DNA from 2 places in the Variovorax sp. PBL-H6 genome. Region 2 is predicted to be linked to the other one. Evidence: predicted binding sites of a transcription regulator. Region 2 holds the regulator's gene; the other holds the start of a gene.
What was found. The regulator FNR, encoded in region 2, switches genes on or off when oxygen is low (the NO sensors DNR and NnrR bind a similar motif). The targets are predictions, from matches to a motif close to TTGATNNNNATCAA.

Region 1: a site for FNR is predicted at 8,818-8,831, ahead of clpB (ATP-dependent chaperone ClpB). Genes of this name have one in related genera too.

What each region holds. Positions count from the first base shown of each region.
Region 1 covers NZ_LR594659.1:3,715,813-3,726,494, forward strand. The annotation lists gene G3W89_RS17530 (winged helix-turn-helix domain-containing protein) at 1-143, shown strand, start outside; gene G3W89_RS17535 (hypothetical protein) at 279-491, shown strand; gene G3W89_RS17540 (AraC family transcriptional regulator) at 670-1,551, opposite strand; gene G3W89_RS17545 (SDR family NAD(P)-dependent oxidoreductase) at 1,687-1,980, shown strand; gene G3W89_RS17550 (VOC family protein) at 1,992-2,393, shown strand; gene G3W89_RS17555 (hypothetical protein) at 2,688-3,506, shown strand; gene G3W89_RS17560 (hypothetical protein) at 3,503-3,652, shown strand; gene G3W89_RS17565 (hypothetical protein) at 3,823-4,095, shown strand; gene G3W89_RS17570 (universal stress protein) at 4,148-4,978, opposite strand; gene G3W89_RS17575 (BON domain-containing protein) at 5,235-5,888, shown strand; gene clpB (ATP-dependent chaperone ClpB) at 6,106-8,739, opposite strand; gene G3W89_RS17585 (hypothetical protein) at 8,856-9,260, opposite strand; gene G3W89_RS33575 (YgaP family membrane protein) at 9,287-9,637, shown strand; gene G3W89_RS17595 (flavodoxin family protein) at 9,797-10,324, shown strand; gene G3W89_RS17600 (thymidine phosphorylase family protein) at 10,374-10,682, opposite strand, start outside.
Region 2 covers NZ_LR594659.1:3,045,151-3,055,832, reverse strand. The annotation lists gene G3W89_RS14335 (trypsin-like peptidase domain-containing protein) at 1-526, opposite strand, end outside; gene G3W89_RS14330 (universal stress protein) at 528-950, opposite strand; gene G3W89_RS14325 (YoaK family protein) at 1,239-2,024, shown strand; gene G3W89_RS14320 (hemerythrin domain-containing protein) at 2,077-2,670, opposite strand; gene G3W89_RS14315 (universal stress protein) at 2,702-3,124, opposite strand; gene G3W89_RS14310 (universal stress protein) at 3,263-3,784, shown strand; gene G3W89_RS14305 (bifunctional aminoglycoside phosphotransferase/ATP-binding protein) at 3,822-5,378, opposite strand; gene G3W89_RS14300 (Crp/Fnr family transcriptional regulator) at 5,459-6,190, opposite strand; gene G3W89_RS14295 (hypothetical protein) at 6,325-7,110, shown strand; gene G3W89_RS14290 (sulfite exporter TauE/SafE family protein) at 7,115-7,879, opposite strand; gene fnr (fumarate/nitrate reduction transcriptional regulator Fnr) at 8,026-8,742, shown strand; gene G3W89_RS14280 (hypothetical protein) at 8,723-8,968, opposite strand; gene G3W89_RS14275 (FixH family protein) at 8,974-9,258, opposite strand; gene ccoG (cytochrome c oxidase accessory protein CcoG) at 9,300-10,682, opposite strand, start outside.

The DNA.
Region 1 (10,682 bases), 670 kb from region 2:
GGCCCTTCGACCGCACCATCGATGTCCAGATCGGGCGCTTGCGCCGCAAGCTGGAGGACGACTCCAACAATCCGCAGATCATCAAGTCGGTCCGGGGTGCAGGCTACATCCTGGTTCCCAGGATCGAATCCGGGCGGGCCTGAGACATGGCGCTCAGCGTTCTCATCGGGATACCTCCCGTTGACACAGTGTTTCCCGCCGTATGCACTTCGTTCGCGATACAGACGCGCAGCGCGCCTAGATTGGCGTCATGGCATCACCCGCCTATCCAGGAGACCATGATGAACACCTCGCATGCTTCCCACGCCTACGAATTGCGTTTCAACTCCCTCTTCGCGGATCGCCGTTCCTTTTCGTTTCCTTGCGATGCGACCGGCCGCGTCGACATGGATTCGCTGAGCGAACGCGCTCTCAACAACTACCTGTATGCGCGCGCGGTGATGGGAATGGAAGTGTCATGGCCGGACGTGCGTGCGAGCGCCCGGCACTGACAGCAAGCGCCGCCCTCGTGATGTTGCTGCTCGGGGCGAAGAAGACGCTGCTTCGTAAGCGGCAGGGACGTGGATGACTCCCCGCCCCCCGCACAGATCCATACGTGCGGCACTACCGCATACGGCGTGTCGCCGATCCGGTGCTCGAGGAATCGCGTGAGCCAGGCCTGGGCGGTGGTCATCGCATGCTTGCGGCAATTCGCGCAGCGTCCTTCGAAGGAGGCAACCCGAAGGCACGCGCGTATTCCCGGCTGAACTGGGTTGAGCTTTCGTACCCCACCTCATGCGCAACGGAGGTGACGTTGGCGCCGGCGGAAATCAGCAACGTTCTGGCCTGCAGCAGGCGGGTCTGCTTCTGGTACTGCAAGGGACTGAGGGTCGTTGCCGCCTTGAAGTGACGGTGGAACGCCGAGACGCTCATGGCCGCATCTTCGGCGAGTTCCTCCATGCGCAACGGACGCGCAAACTCTTCGCGGATACGTTGGACCACGCGGTTGATTCGCGCCAAGGAGGTTTCCGGCGTCGCGATGTCACGCAGCATCCAGCCCATGGGCCCCTGCAGCACTCTGTAGAGGATTTCGCGCTCATAGGCCGGGGCCAGCGCCGGGATGTCCGCGGGATGGCCCATCAACCGCAGCATCCGGACCCAGGCATCCAGCAACTCCGGAGTCACTGCTGCGACCGAGAAGGCTGATTCCTGGCCGGCGAAGTCGGCAGTTTCAGGCAAATCGGACAACAAGCTGGCCAGTACAGCGGGCGCCAGGGTCAGACTCACGGCAAGGTACGGGGCACCCGAGCTGGCGCTGCGCACCACACCCGCCGCCGGGAGCTCGATGGACATCACGAAGTAGGTGGCCGGGTCGTAGTGCAGCGTCTGCCTACCCACGGTCATCGACTTGCTGCCCTGCAAGATGACGTTGACCATGGGGTCATAGACGGCGGCAAGCTCATGCTCCGGGATGGCCCCCTGCACCATCGCCACACGAGGAATGCCCGTTTCAGTCCGCTTGTTCTGCGCATGAGCCGCCAAGCTTCGAAGCTCTTTCAACTGTTCTTCCATGGCGCGATTGGACTGCGGCCGGCCCCCCGGCACAAGCGATGGAGCAGGAATAGGCAGGAACGAGGCAGGAACAGGTGGGCGACGGCGCGCGCAAAAACCTATCGTGGAGGCACTGAAATCCACTGGAGCCATGCAATGGAAACCGTCGTCATCACCGGAGGCAGCCGAGGCATCGGCGCGAGCGCCGCTATCGAATGCGCTCGTCGTGGACTGGGCGTCATCCTGACCTACAAGCAGAACCCGAACGCGGCAGAGGGCGTCGTTCGTGGAATCGCCGAGGCCGGCGGCCGCGCCGTAGCGCTTCCTCTCGACGTGGCCGCAATCGGGACCTTTGCTGCCTTCCGGCAGACCGTGAAAGAGGTGCTCACCTCGAAGTGGAGCGAAGCCCGCCTCGACGGCCTGGTGAACAACGCCGGCTACACGATTTGAAAGGACCCCACATGCTCGACCACCTCTTTCTCACGGTCACCGATGTTGACCGTTCCATGGCGTTCTACGAGCGGGTGCTGCCTGTTCTCGGAATCACCAATCGGCACGACTACGACGGCAGGGACGGCCCGCCGGGGCACCCAGACCTGAAAGGATTCGGCGCGCAGGGCCGGATGTTCTTTTGGCTTCGGCAGGGAACGGCGGCGCCCGACGCTGTACACATCGGCTTGGTTGCCGATTCCGAAGAGATGGTCGAGCAGGCCCATGCTGCTGCTCTGGCGGCCGGCGGGGCCGAGATTCATCCGCCCGGGGCGCAGCTTCATTACGACCCGCGCTACTACGCGGCGCAGGTCCGGGACCTCGACGGCTACAGCCTCGAGTTTGTCTACAAGAGCTGGCAACACGGACGCTGAGCGATGCCGAAAAAAAAGGATTTCGCTGCGCACGACACGTCGCGGCGCCCCTAACAATCATGACCCGGGCCATTGGCCGCTGGGTGCTGAAAGTGCAAACGATGAAGAGACTGATGATTTATGGCGCCGCGGGCTACACCGGTGCCATGGTGGCGGAGCATGCAGCCTCTGCCGGACTGGACCTCATCATTGCCGGTCGTGAACAGAGCCGCAGGGCTCTTGAGGCAAGGGTCGCGACAGACAACGCCTTGGCATCGAGTCGGCTATCGGAGCCGGCAAAATGGAGGATTGTTGATGCCGGTCAAGGGCCGGGTCGCGGCAAGGCATACCTTCGCAGTTGTGAAGCCTGCCATCACCTCTTTTCCTCTTCGGGCATCGCGCGGCGATCCGCTGGCTGCGAACCGAATCTTCGCGACCTTCGCCGCAGCTCGCCAGCTGCGGAAGAATGCGCATGCGGCGCCCGCAGGCCCGCCACTGCGCGGCAAGAATCTGGCCCTGCTGCTCGGGTCATCGCCTAGTGCAGACGTCGCGGCCCTGCGCAACGCCGCTCAGGCACTCGGAGCACGGGTGGCCGAGCTTCGGTTCACCAGGTCCCAGTATCCGGTTGCTGGACGCGACGACATCGGCGCGCTGGCGCGCGTGCTGGGACGCCTGTACGACGCCGTCGACTGCGAGGCCCTGGAATCGTCGGCCGCGCATCGAATCGAGAAGGAGGCCGGCATCCCGGTCTATCAGGGCCTTTGCCAGGACGGGCATCCGGCACGCGTCGTGGCGGACCTGATGACGCTGCACGACCTCCGTTCGCCGCCCGGAGCGTCGATCCTGTTTGTCGGCGATCCGGAGACAGCCCGTGCCAGCCACTTCATCTCGGCCGCTCGCGCGACAGGATTCGAGGTGCTGTTCGATGGCCAGGAAGATCCCATCTCGAAGGACACGACATTCCTGGTAGATGCAAGGCAAGACCCCCACTGGTCACTGCAGGCATCCACCGGCCCCGTCGACGAGGCCCTGCGTGCGGAGAACCATCGCTGGGTGATGCAAGCCATGCTGCTGCATGGGATCGTCAAGGACTTGAGCGGAGCCGCAGCATCATTCGAAGGAACCGGGCCTTGACCATTCGCCAACTCGATCGCTTGCTCACAGCGGGCTCGGTCGCCGTGTTCGGCGCCTCGAGCCGCCGCATGGCAAGCGTCGCTCTCACGGCCTTTGCAGATGCACATTCACCGGTGGCCTCCTTGCCGCAGCCGTTCGGGATTTGATCTTCATCAAACCCCTGTCGCCTGAGTGTTCGATACTGCCGCGAAGGAGTTCGATGATGAAAACCACCCTTCTTGTCGCTGCAACGATTGTGCTCGGGGGCTGTGCATCTCAGTCCACGATGCATCACCCAATGGCGACGCACGGCCCAGCCGCTCGTTACGACCAACAGATGATGAAGATGCACGAGATGCATCAGAAGATGATGGCCGCGAAGACGCCCGAAGAACGGCAGGCCCTGATGGCCGAGCACATGCAGGCCATGCAAGGCGGCATGTCGATGATGTGCGAGATGGGCGGCGACGCCACGGGCACGGGCACGGGCATGGGCATGGGCATGCAGGCAGGCAGCTCTGCCGACATGGCAAGGCGCTGCATGGACATGAAGGACATGACAACCGAGATGATGCGGGATCGCGAGGCGCCGACACGGCCCGCCCGGTGAGGCGGTGGCCCTGCCGGGAAGGAGCGTCCCTCCGCAGACGCCTGCACGGGCGTCAATGGGCGACCAGCACCGGCACCGTCATGTGCGCGAGGACCTCTCGCGTAACGCCGCCCAGCACCCTCTCGCGCAGACGCGAGTGCCCGTATCCACCCATGACGACGAGATCGGCACCCACGTCCGAGACTCGCGAGAGCAACGCGTCCGAAGTGTCGATCTCCGTGACATGCTGCTCGACTGTCGCATGCACGCCATGGCGCTGCAGCCAGCGGGTCATCTCCGGAATCAGCAGGTCATCTCCCTGGCCCGAAGCCGTGCGCCGGAACGAAACGAGGGTGACCCGGCGCGCATGCGTCAGCAGCGGCAGGGCTTCGCGCATTGCCACGGCGGCGGCGCGGGAGCCGTCCCATGCCATGAGGACGTTCTGCCCCACCTCCGCGAACTTGCCGGCGTAAGGCACCACGAGCACCGGCCGGCCTGCGTCGAGCATCACCCGGGACACGAGTCCGCGCACCGGCAGATCAGACTCGCCCGCGCGGTCCTCCTGGCCCACGACGACGAGGTCGCTCGATCGCCCGTGCGCAATGAGCGAGTCGATGGTCGTGCCGTCTGTTTCACGAACTTCGTACGATGTCGATCCCACATGGGCCGAGAAGGCGTCACTGATCGCTTGCGCACGTTGCCGCAGGTATCTGGCGGACTCCGCGATGTAGTCGGTCATGCCCGTGGGAAGCGCATCTGCTGGAACCGTGCCCTCCAGCAAGCCGCTGGGCAGCAGCCCGATCAGATGGGCGCCCTGCGTCCTGGCGATGCCGTGCGCGACATCGACGCGGGCACTGCACCTGTCGGTATGGTCCAGGTGAACGAGGATGGTCTTGATGTTCATGACTCGATGTCCCTTCTCGACATGTGCACCCGGCAAGATGGCGCGGTGCAGCGATCTTCGCGGTGAAGGCACCAGACAGCCTTGATGTTCATCAATGCCGAGGGCGACTTCTGGAGTCCGGCAGCCTCTTCGATTGCCAGCCCTCTTGATCCAGCGCAAGGCGCGGCTTTCCCGTACTTTCTACAGTGAGCCTATCGCCACCGCGCGTCGGAGCGCGCGATGGCAGTTCACTCCAAACCACCGCCGAGGACAGCTCATGAAACCCGATGCCATGCTGAGAAGCGATATCGTTGCCGAACTGAATTTCGATCCAGTCATCACTGCCACCGATGTCGGCGTGATCGTGAAGGACGGCGTGGTCACCCTGACTGGCTACCCGTCGAGCCATGCCGAGAAGCACGCCATCGAGCGCGCCGTGCAGCGGGTCAAGGGAGTGAAGGCAGTGGCGATAGAAATGCGGGTAAAGCTTCCCTCTGCTCATGAGCGTACCGACGTCGACATCGCCGCGGCAGCCGAGCACGCCCTCGAGTGGCACGTGCTGGTCCCCGAAGACAAGATCCATCCGATCGTGGAGAAAGGCTGGGTGACGCTCAGGGGCGAGGTCGAATGGGAGTACCAGCGCAGCGCTGCGGAGGTTGCCGTGCGCGACCTGCTCGGCGTCGCGGGTCTCACGAACCGCGTTGTGGTCAAGCCGAAGTTCACGCCCGCAGACATCGAAGAGCGGATTCGGACGGCGCTGGAGCGCCAGGCCGATGACGAGAGCCGTCATATCCACATCTCGGTCATGGGCAGCGATGTGTCCCTGCGCGGAAAGGTGCATTCCTGGGCCGAACGCAAGGCCGCCCAGGATGCAGCCTGGTCGGCACCTGGAGTGGCCAACGTGGTGAACAATCTGCTGGTGGGAGACTGACAAGCGCATCGCGGCACGAGCGGCTCAGCGCAGGCAAGTCTCCGCGGCATAGCGGCGCAACATTCGGTGGCTGCGCTGCGAGAACTCCGAGTGCCGCCGGGCGACGCCGTCGACCTGCCCGCCCAGGTCAAAGCCAGCCTTGTGCTGTTCAGCCGAACTTCACCCGCAAGCGCTCCGTCGGCTGCGGTGCTATTCGCCTCCGGAACGGCCGTGCGGGTCATGCAGTCTGGACTGAGGCAGCGTGAACTTCCAGCTCCTCAGCAGTGGAGAAAATGAACTTGCCGGGAGCCCGGATCGGGTCGGTCGTAACCACGATCGTGTCCTTCGGCCCGAAGGTGCCGTCGAGCAGCAGCTTCGACAGCGGGTTCTCGATGCGATGCTGGATCGCCCGCTTGAGCGGCCGAGCGCCGAACACCGGGTCGAAGCCCACCTTGGCGATCTCCGCCAGCGCCGCCGGCGAGACCTCGAGCGCAAGGTCCATCTTCGCGACGCGCTCCTGCAGCACCTTGAGCTGGATGGCAGCGATCGCCTCGATGTTCTTGGCGTCCAGCGCATGGAAGACCACGGTCTCGTCGATGCGGTTCAGGAACTCGGGGCGGAAGTAGTTCTTCAGCTCGCCCCACACCGCATCCTTGATCTCCTCGGCCGGGCGCCCCACCATCGACTGGATGATGGGCGAGCCGATGTTGCTGGTCATCACGATCACCGTGTTCTTGAAGTTCACGGTGCGGCCCTGGCCATCGGTCAGGCGGCCATCGTCGAGCACCTGCAGCAGCACGTTGAACACGTCCGGATGCGCCTTCTCGACCTCGTCGAGCAGCAGCACGCTGTAGGGCTTGCGGCGCACCGCTTCGGTCAGGTGGCCGCCCTCCTCGTAGCCGACGTAGCCCGGCGGCGCACCGATCAGGCGCGCGACCGAATGCTTCTCCATGAACTCGCTCATGTCGACGCGGATCAGGTGGTCCTCGCTGTCGAACAAGAAGCCCGCGAGCGCCTTGCACAGCTCGGTCTTGCCCACGCCGGTGGGGCCGAGGAAGAGGAACGAGCCCGTGGGGCGGTTCGGGTCCGACAGGCCCGAGCGCGAGCGGCGGATCGCGTTGGCGACCGCGCCGATGGCCTCGTCCTGGCCGACCACGCGCTCGTGCAGCTTGTCTTCCATCTGCAGCAGCTTGTCGCGTTCGCCCTGCATGAGCTTGGAGACCGGGATGCCGGTGGCGCGCGCCACCACCTCGGCGATCTCTTCGGCGCCAACCTGCGTGCGCAGCAGCGTGGGCGCGCTGGACTTGCCCTTGGTGGCCTCGGTGTCCTGCGCTTCCTTCAGGCGCTTCTCCAGGCCCGGCAGCTTGCCGTACTGCAGCTCGGCCACCTTGTTGAAGTCGCCCTTGCTGGTGAACTCGGCAATCTGGAACTTGATCTTGTCGATCTCCTCGCGCACATGCGCGCTGCCCTGGGCCTGCGCTTTCTCGGCCTGCCAGATCTCGTCGTAGTCGGCGATCTCCTTCTGCAACCGGGCGATCTCTTCCTCGATCAGGCCGAAGCGCTTCTGCGAGGCCTCGTCCTTCTCGCGGCGCACGGCCTCGCGCTCGATCTGCAGCTGGATCAGGCGGCGGTCGAGGCGGTCCATGACCTCGGGCTTGGAGTCCATCTCGATCTTGATCCTGGCGGCAGCCTCGTCGATCAGGTCGATCGCCTTGTCAGGCAGGAAGCGGTCGGTGATGTAGCGGTCGGAGAGCTCGGCCGCAGCGACGATGGCCGGGTCGGTGATGTCGACGCCGTGATGCACTTCGTACTTCTCCTGCAGGCCGCGCAGGATGGCGATGGTGGCCTCGACGCTGGGCTCGCCGACCAGGATCTTCTGGAAGCGGCGCTCCAGGGCGGCGTCCTTCTCGATGTACTTGCGGTACTCGTCGAGGGTGGTGGCGCCCACGCAGTGCAGCTCGCCGCGCGCGAGCGCGGGCTTGAGCATGTTGCCGGCGTCCATGGCGCCCTCGGCCTTGCCGGCGCCGACCATGGTGTGCAGCTCGTCGATGAAGACGATGGTCTGGCCCTCGTCCTTGGCGAGTTCGTTGAGCACGCTCTTGAGGCGCTCCTCGAATTCGCCGCGGTACTTGGCACCGGCGAGCAGGGCGGCCATGTCGAGGGAGAGCACGCGCTTGCCCTTGAGGGACTCGGGGACCTCGCCGGCGACGATGCGCTGGGCGAGGCCTTCGACGATGGCGGTCTTGCCGACACCGGGTTCGCCGATGAGCACGGGGTTGTTCTTGGTGCGGCGCTGCAGCACCTGGATGGCGCGGCGGATCTCCTCGTCGCGCCCGATCACGGGGTCGAGCTTGCCCAGGCGGGCACGCTCGGTGAGGTCGAGGGTGTATTTCCTGAGGGATTCGCGCTGGCCTTCGGCCTCGGGGCTGTTGACGCCCTGGCCGCCGCGCACCGCGTCGATGGCGGCTTCGACGGACTTGCGCGTCACGCCATGGCTGCGCGCGAGGTTGCCGATGTCGGCCTTGCTGTCGGCCAGGGCAAGCAGGAAGAGCTCGCCGGCGATGAACTGGTCGTTGCGCTTGATGGCCTCCTTCTCGGTGGCCTGCAGCAGCTTGCCCAGCTCGGGTCCGACCTGGACCTGGTCGTGGCCCTGCACCTGCGGCAGCCGCTTGATCGCCGCCTCGGCCGCATTGAGCAGGCCCGGCACGTTGGCGCCCGCACGCTCCAGCAGGGCGCGCGGCCCCTCGCCCTGGCGCAGCATGGCCACCAGCAGGTGGACCGGCTCGATGTAGGCGTTGTCGTTGCCCAGCGCGAGCGACTGCGCATCGGCGAGGGCTTCCTGGAATTTGGTGGTGAGTTTGTCTTGGCGCATAAATGACTCCGGTTTCCCGGGCATGCAGGAGATATCCCGGCGACGTCACGAGTCTGCGCCGACGAGCGCCTGCACCATCTGACGGAGATCAAACCATCGTTCGATCAGGCGATCCTCTACGGGCCTGCTTTCCTTGAAGGAGACGGCCGGTGGCTTTCGCCAAGCGGCATCTCGCGTCGGCCCGGGCCTTCCCAGCGAGAGGCGAATCCGCCCAGGCTTGCCGGCACGGTTGCACTCGGCAGCCGGTAGAACTCCTCGTTGAGATACCTGGCCACTTCGGCCACGTCATCATCGTTCCAACCGAGCGCTGCGTCTGCCTGCCAGCGCCAGACTTGAGCCCTGAGGCTGGTCCAGTCGGTGACGAGCTTTCGCTCTCGCCAATGAACCTGCTCGGTATGGCATGCGATGCAGTGGGTGGAATACAGCAGTTCGCCACGAGACTGAGCCAGGACCGGGAGCGACAGGCATGCACCGAGCAATAGGGTTGCCGTGGCGCCTGCAAGGATCAGTTCGCGAGCCATGTGGGTTTCTCCTGAAGCGTGAAGACATGCTAGGGACCGCACCTGCAGGGACGGTTGAGCTGTATCAAGCTTTCCTGCACGCCGAATCGAATCATTGCAAGACGGCACCAAAGCTTGATCTGGCGCAATGGCACCACACCCGCCAGAAAGCACCATCGGGCATTCACTGCTGCAAGGACCTCATCATGATTCGAAACATTGGAACCGTCGACAGGGTCATTCGGGTCGCCGCGGGCGCCGCGCTCGTCGTGCTGGCACTCGCGAGTGTGATTGGCGCATGGGGCTATCTCGGCGTGATTCCCTTGCTGACCGGGGCCCTCGGCAATTGCCCCGCCTACAAGCTCTTCGGCGTCAGCACTTGTCCGTCGAATACGTGAGGGCGCGATGCAGAGACTGCGGATCATCGTCGCATCGCTTGCGCTGCTCGGCGCCGCGGTGCTCTGGCTCGGATTCAAGGTGTTGATCCTCTGGTTGACCCGAGACTGACGGGCGAGCCAAAGCGTTTCAACAAGCGAGTCGCACTGTAGGAGGTTCCGATGAGCAAAGTCCTCGTGGTCGTCTATTCGCACACCGGCACCTCTCGTCGGCTTTCGGAGCAGCTCTGCAGCCAATTGGGGTGGCAGCTTGCCGAGATCGTCGAAGAACGCCCGCGCCGGGGCATCCTTGGCATCTGGCGATGCGTGCTGGATTCGCTCTTGCGACGGCGTCCCGCCATCCACTATGACGGACCGTTCCCAAGAAACTTCGACGCAGTCGTCCTGGTGTCGCCGATCTGGCTCGGTCGATTGGCCGGGCCGATGCGCAGCTTCATTGCGAGACGGAGGGACCATCTACCCGATGTCGCGACGATCTCGGTCGCCGGACGTACCGGAGATTTTTCGGCGGCCGCCGAGATGGCCGATCTCGTCGGCGAAGCGCCCATCATCAGTACGACATTCACCGCGCGAGAGATCGAGGACGGGACATGTACCGGCCGAATCCAGTTCTTCGGCGCCGCGCTCAATGGCGCCGAAGCGGCTCATGCAGCCGAGCGACGACGCATGCACTCCCCCATGATGGCTTGAGGCATTGTTCTCGATCACGCTCGGCAGCCCCTCTGACGCAGCGCATGGGTCATTGCCGTGCATCGATGTGCACGATCGGCAACTGCGATCGAACGAAGCTCAAGGCGTATTGCAGCGCGCCCAGGCTCTCGGCGTGCAAGGCGAACAAGGGTTGTCCGAGATCCACCCGGTCCTGCAAGCGAACATGCATCGTCGCCCCCGCCGCCGGATCGCGCGGCGCGCCGGCCAGTTTTGCCGCGCGCGTCAGGAGCCGGGTGTCGATGGCCGACACCAGGCCGCCCACCGGCGCACACACCTCGTGAGAATGCGCCGACCCGGGAGGCACGCGCATGCCGCCCTGTGCCTCGCAGATCGCGAT
Region 2 (10,682 bases):
TTTGCTCGAATCCGAATGGGGCTCCCAGCGCCGCCACCCATTCGCCGGCGCAAAGGTGCGCGCTGCTGCCGATCGCAGCGACCGGGAGGCTGGTGGCAGCAACCTTCAGAACGGCCAGGTCGCTGCGGCGGTCGAGCCCGACGACGCCGGCCGGCAAGCGACGGCGGCCGTCGACGAGAACCGATATCTCCTCGGCATCGATCACAGCGTGCGCGCTGGTCAGGATGTATCCGTCGGCGCTGACGACAAAACCCGAAGCCGATGAGCGCTCCGATCCGAGACGGGACCGCGCGCCTGTCCCGAGCTCGTCGCTCCCGCCCCAATCCGTGCCCTGCCCTATTGCCAGGACGCTGACGACAGCCGGCGCCTGGCGCGCCACAGCGGCCACGAAGTCGGCGCCATGCGTGGAGCGCTCGGCCGACTCGATGCACAACCGGTCGCCCGACCACGAACAGGTGGTGCCCAGGCATGCAAGTGCGCGCAGTGTCGTCGCCACGACCTGTCTCGCGAACAGCTTGCTCGGCATTTCAGCGCACCAGCAGGACCGGCACCGTGCAACGCGCCAGAACCTTCGTGGCGACCGAGCCGAGCACGAGACCCTTCAATGCGCCGACGCCGTGCGATCCCATCACCAGCAGATCGAATCTGCCTTCCTCCGAGAATGAAGCGATCTCTTCGGCCGCGTGGCCGACCTTGTGCACGAAGCTCGCGTCGATGTTCACTCCACCGAGAAACGCTCGGATTGGCTCCAGAACGACGCGGGCGTCGTCTTCGTAGTAGCCGTGGACCACCCGGGGCCCGGCGAACGCCGCCGCGCGGTGCGGCACCGGGAGGACCGCATGGAAAACGGTGTACGTGTGAGCCGTACCGAGAAAGTCCTTGTGCGTTGCCAGGTAAGACAGCATGCGCCTCGTGTAGTCGCTGCCATCTACCGCGAGAAGAATCTTCATGGTCATGCCGTGGAGAGTTCGGGATGGCCTGATGTTCGTCGGGGGCTCAGCGTCTTCTCTTGCGCCAGATCAAGGCGCGGCCGTTCACGCTCCAGATCTGCGTTGAAGCCTTCCTCTGCAAAGCTGTGCTTCGGTTCACGAGCCGTACACGCGGCGCGCCTCGCGGGTGCAGGCGGGTGCAGAAGCCCCAGAGGCTATCGATCGCGTACCCGCCTTTGATCTTGCGCAAGCCAGCCATGGCGAGATAGACCGAAACTTCCAGTTTGCAATCAGAATCGGCTGACGCCCATGCCCATCAACTACGTCAGGCGTCTTACAGGTCGGAAGCGGACCCCGGGTGCCAATCGCCACCTCGGATTTGCGCTCGCGTTCGTGGCCGGAGCCGTCAACGCCGGTGGGCTCCTGGCCGTCCAGCAATACACGTCTCACATGACCGGCATCGTCTCCTCGATGGCCGACCACCTGGTGTTGGGCGTCTATGACGTGGTGCTCGGCGGGGCCGGTGGCCTTGTGTCGTTCTTGGCGGGCGCGGCGAGCTCGGCGGTACTCGTCAACTATGCGCGCCGGCGCCGGATGCACAGCGAGTACGCCCTGCCGCTGTTGGTCGAGGCCTCTCTGTTGATCTTCTTCGGAGTGGTAGGTGCCCGACTGTCCGGCATGCAAGGCTTCTTTGTGCCAGGCACCGTCATGCTGCTCTGTTTCATCATGGGACTGCAGAACGCGGTGATCACCAAGCTGTCGCATGCCGAAATTCGAACCACCCACTTGACCGGGATCCTGACCGACATCGGCATCGAGCTTGGAAAGCTGCTCTATCGGAATGCCGCCGGCCCACCTTCGCGCTTGCGCGTGATGGCCAACCGCGAACGTCTTCGCGTCCTCGCGCTTCTCGTCGTCTTTTTCTTTTGCGGCGGGTTGCTCGGGGCTGTCGGCTTCAAGCATGTCGGCTACGTTTCCACCGTTCCCCTCGCCCTGCTCTTGCTGCTTTTTGCGATTGTTCCGGCATTCGACGACCTGGCAAACCTGGCACGGCGGTGGAGCCGGACATCCAGACTGTCGCAAAGAAAGGAGTGACGGCGTCCCTGTGCCCAGAAGTGCAGCGCTTCGGCATGAGCCCTGTTGGCCGTCAGAGCTCCTGCGCCACAGGCCCGAGTCCGATCGGCGCAGGCACCGCATTGACGATGCGCCTGAACAGTTGTTCGTACTCCGTATCGGGCTCGCATCCGGCCAGGGCGTCCCGATTCGCGCTGAAGGACTGGTCGAGGTCTGCCCAGTCCTCGTCCGTCAGCACCCGCTCGGCCAGCGGCAGGATCTCCCGCTCCTCCAGTGCCATGTGGCCAAGGTAGAAGTCGACGTAGTGATCGACCGCCTGCTCGAAGACCTGGCGTCGCGACTCGCCCATCATCTCGAAGGCGAGCAGCGCGTGTTCCACGTTCCGGATCCGCCGCTCCCCGCGCGCGTGGTCGTCGTCCAGCCGATCGAGGAGCTCGCGCGACAGCGGCGTGCGGGCGCGCAGCTTCGGAAACAGCAGCTCCGACTCCTTGCGGTGGTGCCGCTTCTCGGGAAACTCATCCACGTAGAACAGCATCGCCCGCAATGCGCCGAAATCGGGCATCGTGCCTTGGCGCCGATGCTGCGCCAGCAGCAGCACGATGGAACGCAGCATGGCCGCAAGCGCCGCGTGTTCGTCCCGAATGATTCTGGTGGTGGTGTGCGTCATGCGATTCCCCCGTTGAAGTGGCGCGCGAATGTCAGCGCACCAGCAGCACAGGCACGGTGCACCGTGCCAGCACGTTCGTTGCGACCGAGCCGAGCACAAGGCTCTTCAGCGCGCCGGCTCCATGCGAGCCCATGATCAGCAGGTCGAACTTGCCCGCCTGCGCATACTCGGCAATCTCGTTGGCGGGATGCCCCACCTTGTGCACATAGGCCGCATCGATGTCCTGCTGCGACAACGAGGCCCGGATGGGCTCCAGCACGGCGCGTGCTTCGTCGTCGTAATAGCCCCGGACCATGTCGTGTCCCGCGAACGCCGCCGCCCGATGCGGCACCGGCAGAACCGCATGAAACACCGTATAGGCCTGGCCCGCGCCGAGCCACTCCTTGTGTGTTGCCAGGAAAGAGAGCATGCGCCTCGTGTAGTCGCTGCCATCCACCGCAAGAAGAATTTTCATGATGTGTCCGTATGGAAATGGGTTGGATGGCCCGATGTTCGCCGTGCCCTCATCGATCTCCCTTGCGCCAGATCAAGGTGCGTTGAATCGGAGTCCGGACACTGGTCGCCTCCGGTCCCACCACTGAAGGAGCTCCTCATGTACCAACGGATTCTTGTGCCCATCGACGGCAGTTCGACTTCGAAGCGCGGGCTCGAGGAGGCGCTTCGCCTTGCGAAGCTGACCCAAGGCCGGTTGCGGCTGTTCCACGTGATCGACGAGCTGTCGTTCGCCCTGTCGATGGATGCCTACGCCGCGTATGCCGGCGACTGGCTGAAGGTGCTTCGCGAGAACGGCAGGAGCACCCTCGCCGAAGCGGCGGCCACCGCCCAGGCGGCGGGCATCGAGGCAGAGACCGTGCTGTGCGACAGCTTCTCCGGCTCGGTTCACGAACAGGTGAACGCCGAAGCCGCCAAGTGGCCCGCGGACCTGATCGTCCTCGGCACGCACGGCCGCCGCGGGGTCGGCCGGGTGGTCATGGGCAGCAGCGCCGAGCACATCCTGCGGTACGCGTCGGTGCCGGTGCTGCTCGTGCGCGCCCCGGAAGCCGAATCGAAGGCCGAACCGGCGCCGGCATCGGTGCGCGTCAGCCTGCCAACCGGCGCGCTAGCGTTCGAATGAGGGACTGGTGGGCGTTGCTGCGCTGAAGCCCAGCCGATCAGTACGCGCGTGCGAGCCAGCGCGCGCACAGCGCGGCCACATCCAAGGTCCCCTCCGTGACGACTTCGAGGGCCACGGCGCCCTCCTCCCGGTCCAGCGGCTCGTGGGCGGCCAGCTGCCGCTCCAGCACCGCCAGGGTGGCCTCGGACGCATCGCGCCCCTCCGCCGCCCGCGCCGCCACCCGCCGACGCAGCTGCGCCTCGGCGGCGCGGCAGTCCAGGATCGAGAAGGGCACGCGCAGTTCGGTCGCCAGTGCCCGGAAGGCCAGCCGTTCCTCGCGCCGCAGGAAGGCGGCATCGACGATCACGGGATAGCCGGCCTGCAGGGCGGTGCGCGCGCACTCTGCCAGCCGGGCAAAGGTGCGCCGCGTGGCATCCGGCGTGTAAATCTCGGCATGCTCTGCCGATCGCTGCAGCGCACTCAGCCCGAAGAGACGCTTGCGCTCCACGTCCGACCGGATGCGGATCGCGCCGGCAGCTGCCACCAGTGCCGCAGCGATGGTCGACTTGCCCGAGCCGGACAGACCGTGGGTGATCAGCAGACGGGGCGCGCCCTCCGGAACCTGCGCCAGCCGTGAGGCACAGGCCAGATAGTCCGGTTCGTCGGGCGGGAGGCCGGCACCGGCCTGCACGCGCAGGCAGCCGACCAGGGCGCGCACCAGTGCCCGATGCACCTCGTAGAAGCGGAGCACCGGCAGGCCGGCATAGTCGCCGGTGTACTGCAGGTACGCGTCGAGAAAGCGGAACGCGAGATCCCGACGGCCATGGGCTTTCAAGTCCATCGTGAGAAAAGCGACGTCGCTGATCACGTCGATCCAGCGCAAGGCCGGATCGAACTCGATGCAGTCGAAGGCGGTCAGGCGGCCATCGAACCGCACCACGTTGGCGAGGTGAAGATCGCCATGGCATTCGCGCACCGCGCCACGGCGCTGCCGCTCGAGCCAGGCGGTGCGCAGCACCCGCCTCTGCTTGAAGACCCACGCCTGCAGGCCCCTCGGATACCGGGCATCGCCGACGGCACGCAGGCGCGCCAGCACATCGACCACCGGGCGCGCCACCTCCTCCGGTCCGCCGTACGCCGACGCCGGCGAGACGACCTGCGCACCCTCATGAAAGATGGCGAGCTCCCGCGCGAACTGCTCCAGCAGACCCTCTTCCAGCTGCCCGGCCGGGAGCAGGCGGCGCAGCAGCGCATCTTCGGGAAACCGCCGCATGCAGACGGCGAAATCGATGGGGTGGTCGTCGTCGCCGATGTGCGGCGCCTCGATCGTGCCGCACACCGCCACGACGCCGACATACAGCGACGGCGCGAGACGGCGGTTGAGCCGCACCTCCTCCTCGCAGAAGTGCTTGCGCGACGCCAGCGTGCCGAAGTCGACGAAGCCCAGCGAGACCGGCTTCTTCAGCTTGTAGGCATATTCCGCCGTCAGCAGCACCCAGGAAATGTGCGTCTCGACGAGCGAGACGGCCTGGCCCGTGTCCGATTCCAGGCGTTCGCGCAAGGCCGTGACCAGCCTGCGATGCACGGCGACGGCAGCCGGATCTGGCGATTTCATCCCGGCAGTGTGCACGGACTTGTGCATTGCGTGGCCCTACTCGCGCCGCGGGCGCAACGGTCCGCCGGCCGAGGCATGTCTCAATGCATCGCCGCAGCTTCCATCGGCGCCGCGATGTGCTGGATGAAGCTCGTCAGCGCCTCCACCTTCGGAATGTGGATGTCGCGCCGCCCCTTCTCCATGAAGCGGATCACGTCGCCGCGCGCCAGTCGCGAAAACGCACGGCTCACGGACTCCAGCGTCATCCCCAGGTAGTTGCCGATCTCGGCACGTGTCATGTGGAGCGTGATCTGATCGGTGCGCAACCCGCGCTGCGCGAGCGCGTCGGCCCAGTAGCGCAGGAAGCCCGCAACGCGCGCGTCCGCGGGCAAGGTGCAAAGCGAGAGAAGCGATTCGTGATCGCGCGTGAGCTCGCGGCTCATGGCCTCGTGCAGCGCGGTCAGCAACGCCGGGGTGCGAAGGGCAGCCTGGAGCAAGGCGTCGTAGCGGATCGCCCAGACCTCGCCGGTGTCCATGGCGATCGCGTCGCAGCCGTAGCGCCCTGCGGCGATGCCGTCCAGGCCCAGCCAGTCGCCCTTGAAGTGGAGCCCGACCACCTGCTCGCGCCCTTCGCCGGAGAGGTTGACCATCTTGAAGAAGCCGGAGTTGATCACGTAGAGGCAGGCGAACGGCTGCCCCACCTGGTAGACCGAGTCGCCCGTTCGCACGATGCGCCTGTGGATGGCGACGTTGCTCTCCAGCAGCTCCAGGGCATTCGCGATGCGCTGGGCGCCGGAGGGGGTGGACTTTGGGGGCGAGATGGCTTGGGTCATTGCATGTTCCTCGGATCGATGACCGAAGCTTAGAAAGGCACTGCAACCGGAGCGCCAATGCGACGGCCGCCTCGGTAACAGTGGGTGAACGCCGTGTGTCAGATCGGTATCAGCGCCTGCCAAGACGACAAACATTGACGGGCATCAAGCCCGGCGCGGCGGCAAGCCCTACCTTTGCCTTTGTGAAGTCCGCCCTCTTTGATCCTCATGTCCAGGCGCCGCTGCGCGAGCCGTTGCTCGCCAAGAGCATTTTCGAGACCTTCGTTGCGGTCGATCGCCTGCGTGCGGGCGCCCGTGCGGGCGCCCTCGGCCACCCGCTGCGCGGCAAGAACCTGGCGCTGCTGCTGGGGCCGGATTCGGGCGCGGAGGTCCCTGTGCTCCGGCGCGCAGCGCAGGACCTGGGCGCCCGCGTGGCAGAGCTTCGATTCACCGCTCCCGCGGACCCCGGAGCGCCCGCGCGCGACGACGTCCGCGTGCTGGCGCGCATGCTGGGCCGCATGTACGACGCCGTCGACTGCGGGCACCTGCCGCCCGCAGCGGCGCGCCAGGTCGAGCAGGACGCGGCCGTGCCGGTCTACCGTGGCCTGGCGCTGGACGATCATCCCGCCCGTGTCGTGGCGGACCTGATGACGCTGCGCGAGCAGCGCTCGCCGCCCGGGGCGTCGATCCTGTTCCTCGGCGACCCCTCCACCGTGCGGGGCCGCCGCTTCGTCGCAGCCGCCCGGGAGGCGGAGTTCGACGTGCGGATCGCCGGCCGCGGACAGTCCACGCGCGACGACGCGACCTTCCTCGTGGATGCCACGCACTCCCCGCACTGGTCGCTGCTGGCATCTGCCTGCCCTGTCGACGAGGCCCGGCGTGCGGAAAATCACCGCAGCGTGATCCAGGCCGTGCTGCTGGATACGATCGTCAAGGGCTGAGCCCTCAGCCGCACCAGAGCTCGATCTGGTGCCTCAGGTCGATGCTCAGCGCCTGCAGGGACATCAGCGCCAGCAGCGTGCCGGCGAGACGGGTTCCCCATGTGCCGCGCAGCAGCCCGGCGCCCCGGCCCAGGTGCTGCCACAGCCATGGCGCCGCCATCAGCGATACGCCGCTGCCCGCGGCGAAGAGCGCCATCACCCATGCGCCTTGCAAGGGGCCATTGGCCAGGCTTGCGAGCATCAGTGCCGAGTAGAGCAGTCCGCAGGGCATGGAGACCCACAAGGCGCCGATGGCGAGCAGGCCGGGCGCCGAGCCCGATGCCGGCCGCAGACGCATCGCGAGCGAGCGCCCGATGCGGCTCGCCCACAGCGGCTGGCGACCCAGCGCGGCCAACAGCAACCCCCAGGCCAGGACGAACACATGCAGCAGCACCCAGAGCGGGCGCAGCGCCGCCACCTGCTCGCTCGCCAGGGCCAGGCCCTGCGCCGCGACCGCGGCAAGCGCGCCGGCCGCCGCATAGCCGGCGATTCGACCCGCATGGAACAGCCATGGCGCGGACGCCCCTCGCACGCCTGCACGCGGCAGCGTCGCGACGCCCCCGCCTTCAGGCGCGCGGACGATCCGGATCACGCCGGCGCAGGCCGCACCGCACATGGCCACGCAATGCGGACCTCCAGCCAATCCCATCAGGAGTGCGGTGCCTGCAAGTGCCGTCTGCATGTTCAGGCCGGCCCGCGCCGCGGCAGCGCCGGCGACGAGGCGGTACAAGGATCGAGGGCAAGAGATGAATTCATCGCGACGGCCAGGGCGGGCAATGGATCACTATGCCGGCAGGCCGGCCTGCGGCCCTTGATGTGCATCAACCCGGCACCACCCGCCGCAGCCCAGAATCGGCGAAAACTTCATCGCCCTTCATGAAAGCCCAGAACATCAAGGTCTCCTGCTCGAGCTGCACCCTGCGCGAGCTCTGCATGCCGGCCGGGCTGGAGCCGGATGAGCTGAAGCGCATCGACGAGCTCGTTTCCACGCGACGCAAGGTGAGGCGTCGCGAGACCTTGTTTCGCAACGGCGAACGCTTCACTTCGCTCTACGCGATTCGCTCCGGCTTCTTCAAGACCCGCGTGGCCAGCGAGGACGGGCGCGACCAGGTCACCGGCTTCCAGATGGCGGGCGAGATCATCGGACTCGACGGCATCGTCAACGAACAGCACACCTGCGACGCCGTCGCGATCGAGGACGCCGAGGTCTGCGTGCTGCCCTTTCACCGCCTCGAGGCGCTGTCGCGCGATGTCAAGGCGCTGCAGCGCCACGTGCACCAGATCATGAGCCGTGAAATCGTGCGCGAGCACGGCGTGATGCTGCTCCTGGGCAGCATGCGGGCCGAGGAGCGGCTTGCGGCCTTCCTGCTGAACCTGGTGCAGCGGCTGCACGCGCGCGGCTTCTCGCAGTCGGAGTTCATCCTTCGCATGACCCGCGAGGAGATCGGCAGCTACCTGGGCCTCACGCTCGAAACGGTGAGCCGCACGCTTTCGAAGTTCATGACCGACGGCATCGTCGAGATCGACCAGCGCAAGGTGCGCATCGTCGATCCGGAAGCGCTGCGGCGCATCGTCAACCCTCCTGGCTGTTGATCTCCTTCGCCCCTCTCGTCAGCAGCAGCGTCAGTGCACTTGCGCCGGCCGCCAGCATCCAGAAGACGAAGAAGCCGCCTGTGTAAACCGCCTGGCGAGACAGGCCGATGGCTTCGCCGCGCCAGTGAAGATCGATCGGGTCGACCAGCGCGAAGACCAGCAGCTCGGTGGCGCAGGCCAGCAGGAAGGCGGGCCAGAGAATCGACATCCAGTTCTGCATCTTCATGATGTTCAGCGCCGGGGCGCGGGCACGTCGGAGTCCGGCGTCGCCGCGTGATTGCGTCCGGCCAGCGCCGGCAGCAGCTTCTTGTCGGCAGGGGCCCTGTCGATCTCGATGCCGCGGCGGGAATAGTCCGGCTCGATCACCGGATCGGGTGTTCGCACGGCGAGCCAGAGTGTGAGGAAGCTCGCGGCGACGACGATGGCTGGCCCCGCCATCACCATCCAGAGCAGCGGAAAGCGCCACCAGGCTGCGGCTGCCTCGGGAGTTGGCGAAATCGTCGTGTGGTCGTTCATCGAGCTCTCCTGGAGATTCGGATTCTGGTCGTGCGGAACATTCAACGGGGCACCAGGAAGACGGCCTTCTCCGACACCTGCGCGCTGCCGTCCATCGAGCGCACGTCGAAGTGCACCGGGTGGGAGCCGGCCGCCGCGCTGCCATACGGCAGCTGCAGCCGCACCGCGACCCAGCGCGACTGCGCGGGTCCCACTTCGACCGGATCGGCCGGCGACACGCCCAGCCCCTCCAGGCCGTGCGCCTCGACCCGATAGCGCTGCGGCCGCTCGGTCGCGTTCATGATTTGCAGCCGGTAGACGTTCTCGAGCTGCCCGCCCTCCACGATGCGTGCGAGCGAGGCGCGGTCGCGCACCACGTCGACCTTCAGCGGCGTGCGCACGACCAGGCTCGCGAGCAGCCCGACGGTCAATGCCATCAGCACCGAGGCGTAGATCAGCACCCGTGGGCGCAGGACCCGGCGCAGCACCTGGGCGCGCGTCCACCGGCCGGCCATCCCGTTCTGCGTCGCATACCGGATCAGGCCACGCGGGCTCGCCATCTTGTCCATGACGGTGTCGCAGGCGTCCACGCACAGGCCGCAGCCGATGCACTCGTACTGCAACCCCTGGCGGATGTCGATGCCGGTCGGGCAGACCTGCACGCACAGCGTGCAGTCGATGCAGTCGCCGACGCCGAGGGATCGCGCGTCGCTGCCCTTCGCCCGCAAACCGCGGGGCTCGCCGCGCGCGGCGTCGTAGCTCACGATCAGCGTGTCGCGATCGAACATGGCGCTCTGGAAGCGCGCATAGGGGCACATGTACATGCAGACCTGCTCGCGCATGAAGCCGGCATTCCCGTAGGTCGCAAAGCCGTAGAAGAAGACCCAGAAGACCTCCCACGAGCCCATGCGGGTCTGCAGGAACTCGAGGCCCAGTTCGCGGATCGGCGTGAAATAGCCGACGAAGGTGAAGCCGGTCCACAGCGCGATGCCGAGCCAGATGATGTGCTTGAACCACTTCTTGACCAGCTTCTCCAGCGAGAACTCGCCCTCGTCCAGCCGCATGCGCGCAACGCGATTGCCCTCGATCTTGTGCTCGACCCACATGAAGATCTCGGTGTAGACCGTCTGGGGACACGCATAGCCGCACCAGAGCCGCCCCGCCACCGCGGTAAAGAGGAACAGCGAGAGTGCCGAGATCACCAGCAGCCCGGTGAGGTAGATCAGGTCCTGTGGGTACAGCACCAGGCCGAGGATGTAGAAGCGCCGGGCCCCGAGGTCGAACAGCACGGCCTGGCGCTGGCCCCACTCGAGCCACGGCAGGCCGTAGAAGACGAGCTGCGTCAGGAACACCACCGCCCAGCGCCATCGCGCGAAGATGCCGCGAACCGTGCGAGGGTAGATCTTCTGGTGTGCGGCAAAAAGCCCGCCGCCCTCCTGCGTCGC